DNA from 2 places in the Brevibacillus gelatini genome. Region 1 is predicted to be linked to the other one. Evidence: a T-box and tRNA genes for the amino acid it is inferred to sense, from the RefSeq annotation. Region 1 holds a T-box; the other holds one or more tRNA genes.
What was found. A T-box is a leader RNA that pairs with one kind of tRNA and senses whether it is charged. The one in region 1 lies ahead of AAFJ72_RS07325 (valine--tRNA ligase), so its partner is inferred to be a tRNA-Val.
Positions count from the first base shown of each region.

Region 2: it encodes a tRNA-Val, which carries the amino acid that the T-box ahead of AAFJ72_RS07325 (valine--tRNA ligase) is inferred to sense. The anticodon was not compared.

Region 1 covers NZ_CP154342.1:1,477,094-1,484,797, forward strand. The annotation lists gene AAFJ72_RS07310 (PP2C family protein-serine/threonine phosphatase) at 1-303, shown strand, start outside; gene AAFJ72_RS07315 (ATP-binding protein) at 403-1,557, shown strand; gene AAFJ72_RS07320 (STAS domain-containing protein) at 1,667-2,017, shown strand; T-box leader at 2,050-2,289, shown strand; gene AAFJ72_RS07325 (valine--tRNA ligase) at 2,331-5,003, shown strand; gene AAFJ72_RS07330 (bifunctional folylpolyglutamate synthase/dihydrofolate synthase) at 5,047-6,420, shown strand; gene murC (UDP-N-acetylmuramate--L-alanine ligase) at 6,422-7,704, shown strand, end outside.
Region 2 covers NZ_CP154342.1:3,062,229-3,069,932, forward strand. The annotation lists gene AAFJ72_RS14765 (nucleoside triphosphate pyrophosphohydrolase) at 1-6, opposite strand, end outside; gene AAFJ72_RS14770 (HIT family protein) at 20-424, opposite strand; gene AAFJ72_RS14775 (DUF2357 domain-containing protein) at 465-1,220, opposite strand; gene AAFJ72_RS14780 (hypothetical protein) at 1,376-2,221, shown strand; one part of gene AAFJ72_RS14785 (IS5 family transposase) at 2,263-3,231, opposite strand; one part of gene AAFJ72_RS14785 (IS5 family transposase) at 3,234-3,731, opposite strand; gene AAFJ72_RS14790 (hypothetical protein) at 3,843-4,130, opposite strand; tRNA gene AAFJ72_RS14795 (tRNA-Val) at 4,245-4,320, opposite strand; tRNA gene AAFJ72_RS14800 (tRNA-Ile) at 4,370-4,446, opposite strand; gene AAFJ72_RS14805 (phosphatidylglycerophosphatase A family protein) at 5,485-6,075, opposite strand; gene AAFJ72_RS14810 (alpha/beta hydrolase) at 6,332-7,036, shown strand; gene AAFJ72_RS14815 (hypothetical protein) at 7,039-7,197, opposite strand; gene AAFJ72_RS14820 (YjcG family protein) at 7,349-7,704, shown strand, end outside.

The sequences.
Region 1 (7,704 bases):
GTCCCCTTGACAGAAGAAGGGATCTTGTTGCTATACACAGACGGATTGCTGGATACAGGAAGAAAAGACGGGCAGCGCAGCTCTCACCAACTGCTTGAAGCTCTCGCCGCCCTGCTGGACGAGCCAGGCAAGGAAGAGATGATGGAGCGCGTCGAATCGTACCTGTGGGCAATGACGCGCCAAGGCCCGCAAACAGATGACATCTCCGTTTTGATTTTGCAGTTTCAAACCGGCTCTCATGCGGGACAACAAGGAAGTGAAACTCCTGCACGGACGGGAGTGCCCGAACTGAAGCGCCTGTGAATAGGAGGATGAACGGTGATTGTGTGTGAACAGTGTCCGGACAATCCCGATTGTTGCAACTGTCTTCTTGAGCTCCGTTCAGGAGGTTCTGCCCAAAAAGTGCTGCCGCCACGCAAGGTGAAGGTGACGGAGCTTGCGACAATGGAGACAAGTCAAGCGCAATTGGTAGCGGTTAGCCGGACAGCCATCGGCCTGTTAAGTTCGACCAGGCAGTTGCTTGGTCGTCTGGAGGTCGAACTCGCTTTCGATTTTCGCATTATCGGCAGCGGGCTGCAAGGAATCAACGGTGTTCCTTACTATGTTGTTGACATCGAAAAAGTTTTGCGCAAGGAAGAAGTATTGGAACGGCTGCTTCTGGAAGAATTTCATACGTGGCATATGAGTAGCGAGCTGGACCCTACTGACGTATTGCATAATTGGAAGGATCGGGATGACGAGCGGGGACGTCTCATCAAGCAGGAGCTGCAAAAGCTGTCTATCCTGCGTCAAATCGAGACGATTTTCCTCTACCTGTTTGACGCCGGCCATTTGCGTCCGCTTGGCTCAAACCGGGCTGAGCCCGATGTCGAGAGAGAAATGCGTCGCCTGGTTGGCGAAGCGATCATCCATGGCAGCTCGCTGCGCGAGCAGATTGTCAGTCAGGACGGGAAAAAAGTGTTTGATATGTACGCGTCCATTTTGCCGGATCAGACCTGTGGGATCGCGCTGATTGACGTGACGGCTGTCATCGCGGAGGAACGCAAAAGAAAAAGGCGCGAATGGGAAAATTACCGGGATATTCTTGGCGTGGTCACGTCGGGCAAGCTGTTGCTTTTAAGTGACGAGGAACTGTTTTGTCTGTTGCGGGAAGGTCACAGGTCGCTTGCGATGGACATCCAGGCACCGGGAGACCTGGCGTTGCTCAGAAGGTCGTTCAAGAGCACACTGGAGCCGCTCGGATTTGCAGCCACCCGTCTTTTGCACTTTTTGGTAGCTGTCAACGAGGCGGCATCGAACACGCTCAAGCACGGCAGCGGGGGAACGATCATGCTGTATATTGTCCCCGATCAGCAGCTTTGCCGGGTGGTCATTCACGACCAGGGCCAGGGAATTTTGCTGGAGGACTTGCCGCGAGCGACACTGCAGCAAGGATTTTCGACGCAAAATTCGCTGGGAGCGGGCTTTCACGTCATGCTGCAATACTGTGATCGAATCTATTTGAGTAGCTCGGCGGCAGGAACGAAGCTGATCCTGGAATGTGCGCTGACAAGCTGACAAAACAATCAGAGAAAATTCCAAATGTTTGCAATCCGGATGAAACGGGTAACATGAGTGAGAAAGGACAAAATCAGCTACACCGATACCTTTTGAGAGGAGTTTGAGAATGGACTACCGAGCAACCGAGACGAACGGACAGGCTACGCTGTTTTTCGCCGGAGAGTTGGACATGGCGGTGGGAGAGCGAGTGGGTGAATTGCTCCAGCAATACGGGGGTCGCAATCATTCCGTTACCGTCGATTTTCAGGGAGTATCCTTTGTGGATTCTTCTGGTATTGGAAGTCTGTATTTTACTACGAAAGAATTGCTTGCTTCCGGAAAACAGGTCGAGATTGTCAATGTCCGCGAAGAAATTTTGGATATTTTAAGCGTGCTCGGTTTTACCAAGGCGCTGGGGATCACAGTAGGAAAAGTGGGCGAAACCGGGTTTGACGCGAAACAGCGTGATTGTATATAATAAGCAAAGCAACGATACCACAACTACATATCGGATCAACGATGATCGGGAAGAGTAGGTCAGGAGCCCTTTGCAGAGAGGAGAATCAGTTGGTGGAAGATTCTCTAAGGAGAGCAGGACTGAAGGTCGCCCGGGAGTTGTTTTTGGTGAACACGATGTGTCTAGCCAAAAGCGGTTCGCAGCCGTTATCTTGTTTGAGGGAACATACGCCGGACTTTTCCTGCCGTATGTTAACAAAGGTGGTACCGCGAAATAATCCTTTCGTCCTTTGGATGAAGGGTTTTTTTATTTTCCCAGAGGAGGAAGCATATCCATGTCAACTCAGCCAACAACCGACATCGACCAATTGCTGCCGAAGAACTACGATCCGAAGGCAGCCGAGAGCAAATGGTATCCGTACTGGATCGAAAAGCAGTTTTTCAAGGCGGAACGCGACCCGGCGAAGCGTCCGTTCACGATCGTCATCCCGCCTCCGAACGTGACAGGCAAGCTGCACCTCGGCCACGCGCTCGATACGACACTGCAGGACATCATCACCCGCGCAAAGCGGATGCAAGGCTACAGCACGCTGTTTTTGCCTGGGATGGACCACGCCGGGATCGCTACGCAAGCCCGCGTAGAAGCGACGCTGCGCGAAGAAGGCATCTCCCGTCATGACCTTGGCCGTGAGAAGTTCATCGAAAAAGTATGGGAATGGAAGCACATTTACGCTGCGCACATCCGCGAGCAGTGGGAAAAGCTCGGTCTTGCGCTGGACTACTCCCGCGAGCGTTTTACGATGGATGAGGGCTTGTCCAAAGCCGTGCGCGAAGTATTCGTCCGTCTGTACGAAAAAGGCTTGATTTACCGTGGCAATCGCATCATCAACTGGGACCCGGTTGCCCGTACTGCCCTGTCTGACATCGAAGTCATTTACAAGGAAGTAAAAGGTGCGCTGCACCATATGCGCTATCCGCTCGCTGACGGCACAGGCTACATCGAAGTGGCAACGACCCGCCCGGAAACGATGCTGGGCGATACCGCTGTCGCTGTCCATCCGGAAGACGAGCGCTACAAGCACCTGATCGGAAAAACCGTTATTTTGCCGATTGTCGGCCGTGAAATCCCGATTGTAGCCGATACGTACGTCGATCCGGAGTTTGGCTCCGGCGCGGTAAAAATCACGCCTGCACACGACCCGAACGACTTCGAGCTGGGTCTTCGTCACCAACTGCCGCAAATCGTCGTCATGGATGAAACGGGCACGATGAACGAGCAGGCAGGCATCTACAAAGGGCTAGACCGTTTTGCCTGCCGCAAGCAAATCATCAAAGACCTGACCGAACAAGGCGTCATGTTCAAGATCGAGGAGCACATCCACCAGGTAGGTCACAGCGAGCGCAGCGACGCCGTTGTCGAGCCGTATTTGTCCACCCAGTGGTTTGTGAAAATGCAGCCACTTGCTGACCTCGCACTGGCCAATGCTAACAGCGAAGAAAGCGTCAAATTCGTTCCGGAGCGTTTCAAAACCAACTACCTGCGCTGGATCGAAAACATCCGCGATTGGTGCATTTCCCGCCAGCTTTGGTGGGGCCATCGCATTCCTGCCTGGTACTGCCAGGAGTGCGGCGAGACTGTCGTATCGCGCGAAGATGTCACCGAATGTCCGAGCTGCCACAGCCACAAGCTGGAGCAGGACAGCGACGTGCTCGATACCTGGTTCTCCTCTGGTCTGTGGCCGTTCTCTACGCTCGGCTGGCCGGAAGAAACCGAGGACATGAAGTATTTCTATCCGACCAATGTACTTGTAACCGGATACGACATCATTTTCTTCTGGGTAGCGCGCATGATGTTCTCCGGTCTTGAGTTCACTGGAAAAAGCCCGTTTGAATCCGTGCTGATTCACGGTATTATCCGCGACTCCGAAGGCCGCAAAATGTCCAAGTCGCTCGGAAACGGCGTCGATCCGATGGAAGTGATCGAAAAATACGGTGCCGATGCCCTGCGTTTCACGCTGGCAACAGGCAACTCGCCGGGGAACGACCAACGTTTTTACTGGGAAAAGGTGGAGGCAAACCGCAACTTCGCCAACAAGATTTGGAACGCCTCCCGCTTTGCACTGATGAACCTGAGCGGATTTACGTACGACGACATTGATCTTAGCGGTGAGCTGTCGACGCCAGACAAGTGGATTCTCTCCCGTCTGCAAGCGACGATCGCAGACGTGACGCGCCTGACCGACGCCTTTGAGTTTGGCGAAGCGGGCCGCGTACTGTACAACTTCATCTGGGATGACCTGTGCGACTGGTACATCGAGATGGCGAAGCTGCCGCTCTACGGCAGTGACGAAGCAGCGAAAAAGACCACGCAATCCGTGCTCGTGACTGTACTCGACCAAACGCTCAAGTTGCTCCATCCGTTCATGCCGTTCATCACCGAGGAAATTTGGCAGGCGCTGCCGCACCAAGGCGAGAGCATTACGGTAGCCCCTTGGCCAACGGTGAACGAGCAATGGATTTTCACCGAGGCAGAGAGCGAGATGACCATGCTGATGGACATTATCCGCAGCGTGCGCAATATCCGCGCGGAAGTAAACGTGCCGATGTCCAAAAAAATCGAGCTGCTGATTAAGCCAAGCGATGCCACCTCAGCCGAGCGTCTGGCGCGCGGCGAAGAGTACATCGCCCGTTTCTGCAATCCGGAGAAGCTTGCGATCAGCATGGAACTGGCTACCCCGGAAAAAGCGATGTCTGCCGTGGTGACAGGAGCAGAGCTGTTCTTGCCGCTGGCTGGCCTGATCGACATCGAGCAAGAGCTGAAGCGACTGGAAAAAGAACTGGCTACTTTGCACAGCGAAGTGGAGCGGATCGAGAAAAAGCTGAACAACCCAGGCTTTATGGCCAAGGCACCGGAAAAAGTCGTGGAAGAAGAAAAAGCGAAAATGGCGGACTACATGGAAAAACGGGATAAGGTCATCGCTCGCCTGGCCGAACTGAAGGGTGAATGATCCGTCGTGCAAACGCATAATTTTGAGAATGGAGCATTTTGGTATGCATGCTGAAGGACAATTTGTTGAATACAAAGAAGCGCTCGACTGGCTGCATGGGCTGCTTCGCTTCGGTCAGCGGCCCGGGCTTGAGAGAATGCAATGGGTACTTGAGCAACTGGACCATCCGGAACGGAGAATCCCGTTCATCCATGTGGCAGGCACCAATGGAAAAGGGTCGACGTGCGCGTTCCTGACGCAAATGCTGATGGAGGCCGGTTACAGTGTCGGCACGTTCACCTCGCCTTATCTGGTTGATTTTCGCGAGCGCATTCGCTACAACGGGAGCATGATCGAGGAAGCCGATCTGCTCCAGCTGGTGAATGAAGTCAAGGTACTGATCGAGCGCTGCGAGCGCGAGACGGAATTTGGCTCTCCTACCGAGTTTGAAGTCGTTACACTGATCGCGATTCTCTATTTTTCGAGCGTGAAGAGACCGGCTGTCGTCGTCTGGGAGACAGGGCTGGGAGGGCGGCTGGACTCGACCAATGTCGTGCTGCCGCTCGTCTCCGTTATCACAAATGTCGGGATGGACCATACGCAGGTGTTGGGCAATACCCTGGAGGAGATTGCCCGCGAAAAAGCTGGCATCATCAAGCCGGGCGTACCTGTCGTGACGGGCGAGACCCGGCCGGAAATACTTGCGGTGCTCAAGGAGCGGGCTCTTCAGACGAAAAGCACCGTCTACAGCTTGCAGGAGCACTTCTTTGTCGAACAGGCAGAAGAAGAACTGGGACAGCAGTGGATTCGCTACAACAGTATCCATCGGCGCCATGAAGCTGCCTATCGCTTGACCATGAACGGCATTCATCAAGCGACAAATGCAGCGGTCGCGTTGATGACCATTGATGTCTTGCGCAACTATTTCTCTTTCTTGCTGGAGGAAGAAGAAATTTCCCGTGGTTTGCAACAAACACGCTGGCCTGGTCGTCTGGAAGTCGTATCGCCAAGACCGCTTGTGATCTTGGACGGGGCACACAACCAGGAGGGAATGGAAGCACTCGCCAATAGTCTTGAGCGGCTTTTGCCAAACGATGCAGGGCTGCACCTGCTGTTCTCCGGCTTGGCTGATAAGCCGCTTCCCGAGATGGCAAAGGCGCTTTCGCCCTTGAAGGCGAAAATCAAGTCACTGAACGTGACGGAATTTGACTTTCCGCGTGCAGCAGCGGCAAGCACGCTGCGCGATGCGTTTTTGCAAGGCGGATGGGCGGAGGAAAAGCTTGAAGCCGTCCCGGACTGGCGGGCGTTCCTCCTTTCCTGGATGCGGGAGAAGCAATCGGCGAAAGCGGATGACTGGTTGGTCGTCTGCGGTTCGCTCTACTTCATCGCCCAAGTACGCGCATTCTTTCCCACTACAGTAGAAGAGGCAGGTGAATAGGGTGGATCAGGCTAGGCACGTCCACTTTGTGGGCATCGGCGGATATGGCATGAGTGCCATTGCCCGCGTCTTGATCGACCTTGGATACAAGGTAACTGGCTCCGATGTCGCCATGAATGAATTGGCGAAGAAGCTGGAAGCGAGAGGGGCGGTCGTTCATATCGGCCATCATGCTGCCCACGTGGAGGGAGCAGACATCATTGTTTACTCGACCAGCATCCCCAAGGACAATCCGGAGGTAGTCGCAGCGGAAGCGAAGGGCATCCCGGTCATGCACCGCTCCCAAATGCTCGCCCGCATCTTGAATGAACGAACAGGTGTAGCCGTAGCGGGAGCGCACGGCAAGACGACCACGACCTCCATGATTTCCCATGTAATGGAAGAGTGCGGAGTTGACCCGACCTTCATCATCGGCGGAGAACTGATGAATGCGGGCACAAACGCCAAAGCGGGGACAAGTGATTTTGTCATTGCCGAAGCGGACGAGAGCGATGGTTCTTTTTTGGAATACAGACCGATGTACGAGATTGTTACCAGCATCGAGCCGGATCACCTGGAGCATTTCGATGGCGACTTCAACAATTTGAAGCAGGCGTACGTCAAGTTTTTGAGCCATCTGAAGCCGGGCGGCAAAGCGATCTTGTGCATCGATGATCCGCACGTTCGCGAAGTGATGCCGTCTGTCGCCGGCACGGTAGTCACCTATGCGATCAATCCGGATTTTGTGTCGCAGGCCGAGTTTCGCGCGGTGTCGATCGAGTGCGGAGATCGCCGTAGCACATGCCAGGTGTATCATCAGGAAAAGCTGCTCGGGACACTCTCGCTCACTGTGCCGGGCAAGCACAATATCGCGAACGCACTGGCAGCGATCATCGTCTGCCTGAACGCCGGGCTTTCGTTTGAACAGATTGCCAATGCCCTGACTTCGTTTCGGGGCGCAAAGCGCAGATTCCAGATCATCGGAGAGGTGCGCGACATTCTCGTGGTGGACGATTACGCACACCACCCGACAGAGATCATGGCGACGTTGAACGGAGCCAAGGCGTCCGGCCGACGGGTCATCGCCGTTTTCCAGCCGCAGCGCTACACGCGCACGTATTTCCTGATGGATGAGTTCAGCCGCGCTTTTTCCCAGGCCGATGAAGTCATCATTACGGATATTTACTCTCCGGCTGGCGAGGCGAAAATCGAAGGCGTAAGCTCCGAGGTGCTGGTCCAAAAAATCCGCACCAACAGCCACCCGCGTGCAAAGTACATTCCGACCAAGGAGCAAGTGCAGGAACA
Region 2 (7,704 bases), 1.6 Mb from region 1:
CGGCATAGTAAATTCTCCTTTAGGGATAAGGTACCAGATTGGGGATTGCTTTGCGAATCCCCCCACGCGGATCTTCCATGTCGCCCTTGTAACGGGGAATCAAGTGTATGTGCAGATGCATCACGGTTTGTCCGCCGTACTCCCCAACATTGACGCCAATGTTGTAGCCGTCGGGGGCGTATTTTCGATCAAGCAGTTCTTTTCCTGTCTTGATGAGTTCATGAATGGCCATGATCTCTTCATCTGTAGCAGCAAAGTAAGTGGCAACATGACGTTTGGGTACGATCAACAAATGGCCTTGTTGAACAGGGTATTTATCATAAAATGCAATGGCTTTGTCGTTTTCCAGGATGATTTCAAGAGATTGTGTACGACAGAATGGGCAGGGGAAGTCTTTGTTGTCCGTATGAATCTGCATAGTCATTTTTTACATCCTCTTCCTCTGTTAAAGGTAAAGATTTTCTTCAATTTACTTCCAGTATTTTATTCACCACATTGGTTAACTCTTTCATGTTCCCAGGCAAAACTCCGATTGCTCCAATTCCCGATCGTCTGCTTTGGTCCTGAGGATCGACGTAGTACTCATAGGAACCTTCGACCTCGGAAGGAAACAGCACCCATGCACTCCTTGTTCCGATGATTGCATCCTTGTACGTGTGCATTTTATCGATATCTTCTTTTTTTACAAATCGGCTGCAGCCATCTTCATCCGAACTTACCGCGTACTTGAATTTGGCATCAAAATGATACCAATGATTCCGCCAATGCAAGCTGATGTCCGGCCGATAACTTTGGGAATAGGAGCCTTCTCTTCCTGTTCTTTGGCCGACAAACGTCTTATTATAATATACATCCAGACTTTCTTGCCTGATAAGAAACGTTACCTTCAGACCATCGCGCAGCACATGAATACCATCTTCGTTAAATTCCCGTTTAAAGGTGATTGGTCGGAAACCGGATATCTCCTTTATCGCATCGATGATACTGAAATAACACCAGTATTCGAAAAGAGTAGCGATGTTCCTACCCTCAATCATCGCGATTAAATCTTGGTATGGAAGCGGATAATTCGAACCCAGTAAACTTTCCTGATAAAACGAATACCACTGACGGTAGCCGTACTTGTTTTGTAGTACCGTAGAAGTTGCCGGAATGTACTGCAAATCACCGACATCGAATAACCATGCTGTGTCCAGCATATCCTCGAAAGCTCGCTGCATCTCTAAATTATCTCTTTTCATGTGAAGATGGCCAAAAAACAACTTTCTTGACAAGCAATATAAATTAATTTTTCTTAAGTATTTACTAATCACCCACTGGTAAATTATGCTATTCTTGAGTTAGTTTCAAAGTTATTGCTAAGGAGAATATGCTAATGGCTAAAATTAGACTGTCTTCTTTTCGTCCAGAAAATAAATTTAGAGAATATATAAGTGCTGAAGTCCTATATCAAATGAGAGAAACTAACCATCTAATGTACAGAAAGATATTTCGTGCTCATCTTTATTGTCCTATTTTGGATTGTAAAGCAAGATTGAGACATCACCGTCCCAAGAATGGATTAGGAAATGCATATTTTTCAACATGGCCAAAAGATGAGCATAAAAAAGGATGTTCATATGCATTTGAAAGAACCCCTGGCGGCGGCGTAACAATCGTTGAAGATACTGACGAACCAAACAATGTAATTGTCATAAATAAAAAACGTGCTAAAGACATAATGAAAAGAGCATTAGCTAAAAAAGATAGCGCAAGGACTGAATCAGCAGAAAAGACAGATGGACAAAATCCCAAGGAAGCGAACCGAAGTAAACAAGATCCAAATATTAGTCAAGTAGTTTCGTTTGATGAAAACGGTGTTAATTCTGGGAAGAAACGCAATGTAGTTCGGTATGTAACGGTCGATGATTTATCTGACGCTTTGCTAGGTAAGCTCGTATGTGTGACTGGAAACCTTAGCTCGATTAGATTCGGTAAAGATTACGGCTACTTAAACGCTAATGACTCTAAAAACAACGATGTCTTCTCTGTGGTGTTTAACGAGAGATTTAGTGTAGAGTTTCCAGGTGATTTTCATAGGTTATCTCGAATTACCAAGGATGAATTCTCACTTTTCTGCTCAATAGGAAACTTAACTAAATCAAAGGCGGGTAAGTATCAAGTCTATCCGGAAACCCCCTGGCTTATTGGACTTTTCGAGTCTATAAACTATTTTGTGTAAACTCCTAACCTTCTAAATAGGGGCTGCTGAACATTTTGTCTCTAGGTCCATTGAGGCTGGCGGCTTAGATTCAACAGTAGTCTGAAAATCGGCAAAAAGAGAACACGTAGCTTGCGTTCGAGATTCATGACAAGCAGTTGCAAGGCGATCACGGTTTCACTTGTCTCCCGAAGGCGTGCTCGAATACGCCCCAGTCCGTAGGAGCGTTTGCCTTCTCCAAATTTCCCTTCGATTGCGTTGCGTGCCGAGGCATCCTGCCGTGCCTGGTTGCGATCTTGCTCCTCGTCTTTCTTTGGACGCCCTAAGCTCGGGCCGCTCAGCCGTATGCCGTTTTGCTTGCAAAAGCGAAGGTTTTCCCGGTTTCGGTAGATTTGGTCGGCAAGAATTGCTTCGGGATAGCAACCATATCGTTGGACGTACGCCTCTACGGCCGCTTTCAATGTCATGCTTTCATTGAAGTTATCCCAGGACAGCTTCTCCATCCGAGCGTAACCATCCACCAGACTGATCGCTATCTTGGCCCCAAACTCAACGGATGCGTTCACTTTCCCGCGTACAATCGGACGTACATGAGGCTGAGAAAGACTGACGATGCGATCTTCTACCGAGTGGCTACGTTTGTTGTACATCTCCTGCTGTTGGCGGTACAGTTCGGATATGACGAGCAATTGCCGATACTGCCAAGGACTCAGTTGATTCAAGCTGGTTTTCTCTGCAAGCATTTTGATGATGCGAAGATTTCGGGAGACATAGCGAAGCTGCTTCCCAATCGCTTTCCGAACGGCTTTGGCACCAGCCCGGCGTTTCTTGGCGATCTCGAGGTAACGTTTACGGGCGGTGTGGCGATAGGTTCTTGGCTTTTTCGTCTCTCCGATGTAAGGCTCGTGCAGCACATCAATGATCGCTTCGAGCTTTTCCCGTGCCTCGTTCAGCAATTTCAGGTCGGTCGGATACGAGATGTCCGCTGGTGCGCAGGTCGCATCAAGCATGAGTGTTCCTTTATTTTCACTTGCTCATCACTAGCCTGAGCAGAGCAGGCATGAGAAGTTTTGTCCTTCTTCGAAGGACCCGAAGGGTCGTTCTTGTCATCTTCTTTCTCACGTGCTGCTTCTTCCTCCAGAATCCATTCATTGATTTGCGTGACAACGTCTGCACCCAATCGTTTGCGAAAATGAGTCATGAGCGAATGATGAAAGGGTGGTTTATCCTGAAAACCGGGTAGCCCGAGGAAGTATTGGTAGTACAGGTTTTCCGTGATCTGTTGCACCGTCTCTCGATCATCGAGCTGCATGCGCTCCTGAATGTACAAAGCCCCCAAAGCCATACGGACAGACAAGGGGATTTGACCACGCATCGATTTCTTGAATGACTTCGCGTATTTTTCTTCCGCTCGCCACCACGGGATGATGGCGGCTAGTTGAACCCAACGATTGTCTTTATTCAATTTGCCACCGAACGGCAAGAAAAAATCTTCGAATAACTGTAGCTGGCTTTCGGGGATACGATACATGATCGGCTCACTCCACGTGCACGGTTTTTGGTGAAAAGATCGTATTTTCCATGCACCTAATTTCGATCCGAGAGCACGTAAACCCTTGTAAATTCTAAGGAATTTGATTGTTCAGCAAGCCCTAGTTACATTTCGCACATCTCGTCCAATGCCGCGGCTATCTAAATAATCTGTGAGAAACTTATAATTCTCTCTATAACTTTTTAACGTCCTCTCTTTACTTCCCTCAGCCACTTTCGCGTAATAAAACCTTTCAAACATCAAATCGAGTGAGAAATCCGATTTAACAGAAAAACGATCAAGTTTAGTTGTTTTCCGCCCTTTACGCTTGTCCATCGCGCCCATAAACGCAAAAACGCCCCTTTCCGTTTGATGCGGAATAGGAGCGTATGGGTTCACGACCAGTCCTCGTTCGACCTTCCGCGACCACCGACACCTTGCGTCACAGTTTCCGGTACGTCCAGCGGTCATTCGGTCGGGCAAAAACGTTGATATGGCGCGGTTTTTACGTTATGGTGATCCGGACTGGGTTCGAACCAGCGACCCCCACCCTGTCAAGATGGTGCTCTCCCAACTGAGCTACCGGATCGTGAGATATGTATGTGATCTTGAACCAAGCAACTTATGTACTCGCTTAATGGTGGGCCCTGTAGGACTCGAACCTACGACCAATCGGTTATGAGCCGACCGCTCTGACCAACTGAGCTAAGGGCCCGAATCGCTCCGGACGTCGATCACATTTATTACTATACAGCATCCCGAGATGGATTTCAAGAGGAAATGAATAATTTCTTGTAATTTTTTTCACTCCTACGAAAACCCCACGAAAAACCGCGTAAAATCAGGCTTTTGGCGTGCTATTCTCCCTCCCAAAAACAAGAACTTGCACACACACTTTTGAAAAAATCTCGCTAAAAACCAAAAAGTTCTTCGAAAAACCATTCACCAGCCTGAGCCTTTTAGGCTAATGCCCAAGCTTTCAGTTAAGGCTTTCAGTTGAATTACTCGTTGAGGTATTGATTAGATATTGGTTGAGCTACTGGTTAAGTTACTCAGTTGGTTACTAGCTGGTTACTCAATTGAGTCCTTCAGTTGATGTATTCAGCAAAGCGTTCCGTGTGATTATCGACTGAGAAAACTTTCCGTGAGGCTACCAACTGCGATTTCCAATGGAGCTTTCCAAATGAGCTTTCCAAATGAGCTTTCCGATTGTGCTTTCCAGTTGAGCTTTTGGCAACAGTGATGACAACAGTTGTCATCAATACAAAAGAAGCGACTTTCCAAAAAGTCCCAATAAGCAAAATCACCAAAACGCAACATTGGTTTATTAGGGCTATTGAATTTCAAAAGAGGGCATCTCTAAGTCATTAAAGCGACTTTTGAGACAGCCCCGTCGAGTAAGCAAGTAAGCAAGCAAGTAAGCAAGTAATCGAACAAGCAAATAAATGAAATACACCCCACCCCCTCCCCCCCCAAAACAAAAGCCATCCCCCCGCCGCTACTCTCCCCACCCTCCGGCTCCGCCCACCCAAACAGCAGCGAACCCAAGCATGGAAACAGCACCAACGAAAAAATGACTCTCGCTCATCCAACACAATATCTTTTCCCACAGCTTCCGTGGCAAACGGAAAAACAGCAAATCAGAAAAAACTTCGGCAAATAAACGCCTCACACTACCTACTTAAATAGATAGCTACAATACATAGATAGCTAACAATTCAGGCCATTACATCCCACAGCCTTCCCTGCTACCCTACCCTGCTTGCTCCGTCCCTTTTCCTTCGTCCTCCACGCGCAGCTCCGTTTTCAACGCTTCTCCTTCCGAGCGCTCCAGCTCCGCTTCCTGCTCATCCCGCATGCGATGGGCCATCCGGCTGGAGGCGTTTGCTGCCACACTTGCGACCAGGTCGTCGAGGAATGTGTGTACGCGGCCTTCTGACGACTTGGTATCCAGTTTTTTGATGACGCCGACTTTATGTTTGTCCAGATGCCCGAAGGTGGTGACGGCGATGCTGCCGTATCCGAAGACCGATCCCAAAGCCAGCGTCTCGTCGCAGCCGAACAGGCCTTCGTCTGTGGCGATGATCGACTGGAGCGGTTCGGACAAAAGCCCTTTTTCCGCCAGCGTATCCAACTCAATGCCCACCAGAATAGCGTGCTGCATTTCCCTTTTTTCCAGGACAGCTTTCACACTCTCGATGCACGGCTCCATGGTCAGGCCGGGATGGTACGGAGACTGCATGAGATAAACGATCTCCGCGATGTCCTCCACCGTGACGCCACGTTCTGCCAGGCGATTGAGAGCAGCGTTTCTGACTTCGATGCTGTGTACTTGCTTCTTCATATAAGAGACAACCCCTTCCACAAATCAAGTGAAGTCGTTTCCTACCATAGTATCACACGGTGACAAAATTGCGACAATCTTTCGCCCAAAGAACATGCGAGCAACCTTCCCGCCGCTTGCGAAAAAGGCATGCAAAAAGCGCTTTGCCACAAGCTGACCGCCTTTTTCGTGGTCGCGCAACACGAAAGCATTGGGCAGGCCATGCGCTCTCCTGTATAATGATTTTTGTGCAAACATCCATAAGGAGGACACCGCTGTGGCTCTTGAGGAAATCGTCTTGGACAGCCGGCATCTGGGAACGCCGGAAAAACTGATTGTCTACACCCCTACACGCTATTCACCGCTCTACTCCTACCCGGTCCTCTACGTGCAGGATGGCGACGATTATTTGGCCATGGGCCGAATGGCGACCTTGCTGGACCGAATGATTGCGGACAAAGAGTTGCCCGATCTGATTGCCGTTTTTCTTCCTGTCGAAAAAACAAAGCGGTTTGACCGCTACCATCCGGACGGCAAGGAGCATCTCGCCTACACCCGCTTCCTCGCTGATGAAGTCGTCAGCTTCGTGGATTCGCATTATTCCACGCACCCGCTCGGCAACGGGCGAACCTTGCTTGGGGAATCGCTCGGTGGCGTCGTCTCCCTGTTTACGGCGCTGGCTTACCCGCATACGTTTGGCCAGGTGGCTTGCCAGTCGGGGGCCATGGACGAACAGTTGAACCGCCGTGTCGCGGAAGCTGAGCTGACAGTGCCGCAGACGTTTTATCTGGAAATCGGGACAAAAGAAACTGCTGTGAACTCTTCTCGCGGCGTCCTGAACCTGTATGCGGCCAACGAGGAACTGCGAACCATTTTGCAGACGAAAAAGGCCACCCTCTTCTACGAAACATTCGAGGGTGACCATACGTGGGGCCACTGGCAGCAGAATCTGCCGGGTATGCTGCGCACGCTTTACGGGTAAACTTACCGTGGCTGTTCTTCCTGCGGGCCTTCATCCTTTAAGGGCGAAACGAAAGCTTCTTCGAACTCTCCTTTGCGAATCGCCGACAAAATGGTGAAGGTCAGCACTGCCAGCAGGAGCAAGACGAGAAAAATGAATGTCATCATCATGGCCGTGTACATGCAGTGCGGCACCTCCTTGCACTACACAGTGTTTCCCGACGCGGCCAGAATATACGGTTCGGCGCATAACATTACACAAATGAAGAATTTTCTGTTAAAATAGTCTCTTGTAAAGCATATATACTATAGATAGCAAGGAGGAGTGGTTCTCATGATGTATAGTATTGTGATCTTTCCATCCAGCAAGGTGCAAGAAGTGGCCAACTCTTACCGGAAGCGCTATGACCCGACATACGCTTTGGTACCTCCATATATCCGCTTGAAAGAAGCCTTTAACCTTGAAGAAACCAAGCTGCCAGAGCTGGTAAGCCATCTGGAGCAGGTTGCCTCCTCTACCGAAAGCTTTACTGCTCATTTCCACCGGGTGTCTACTTTCCATCCAACGACAAACGTCATTTATTTGGCCGTGCAAAATAAAGACCCGTTTACCGCTCTGCACGAGAAGATCGTGAACCAGTGTGTGGCGGAAAAAGAAACCTATGCGTACGTACCGCATCTGACCATCGG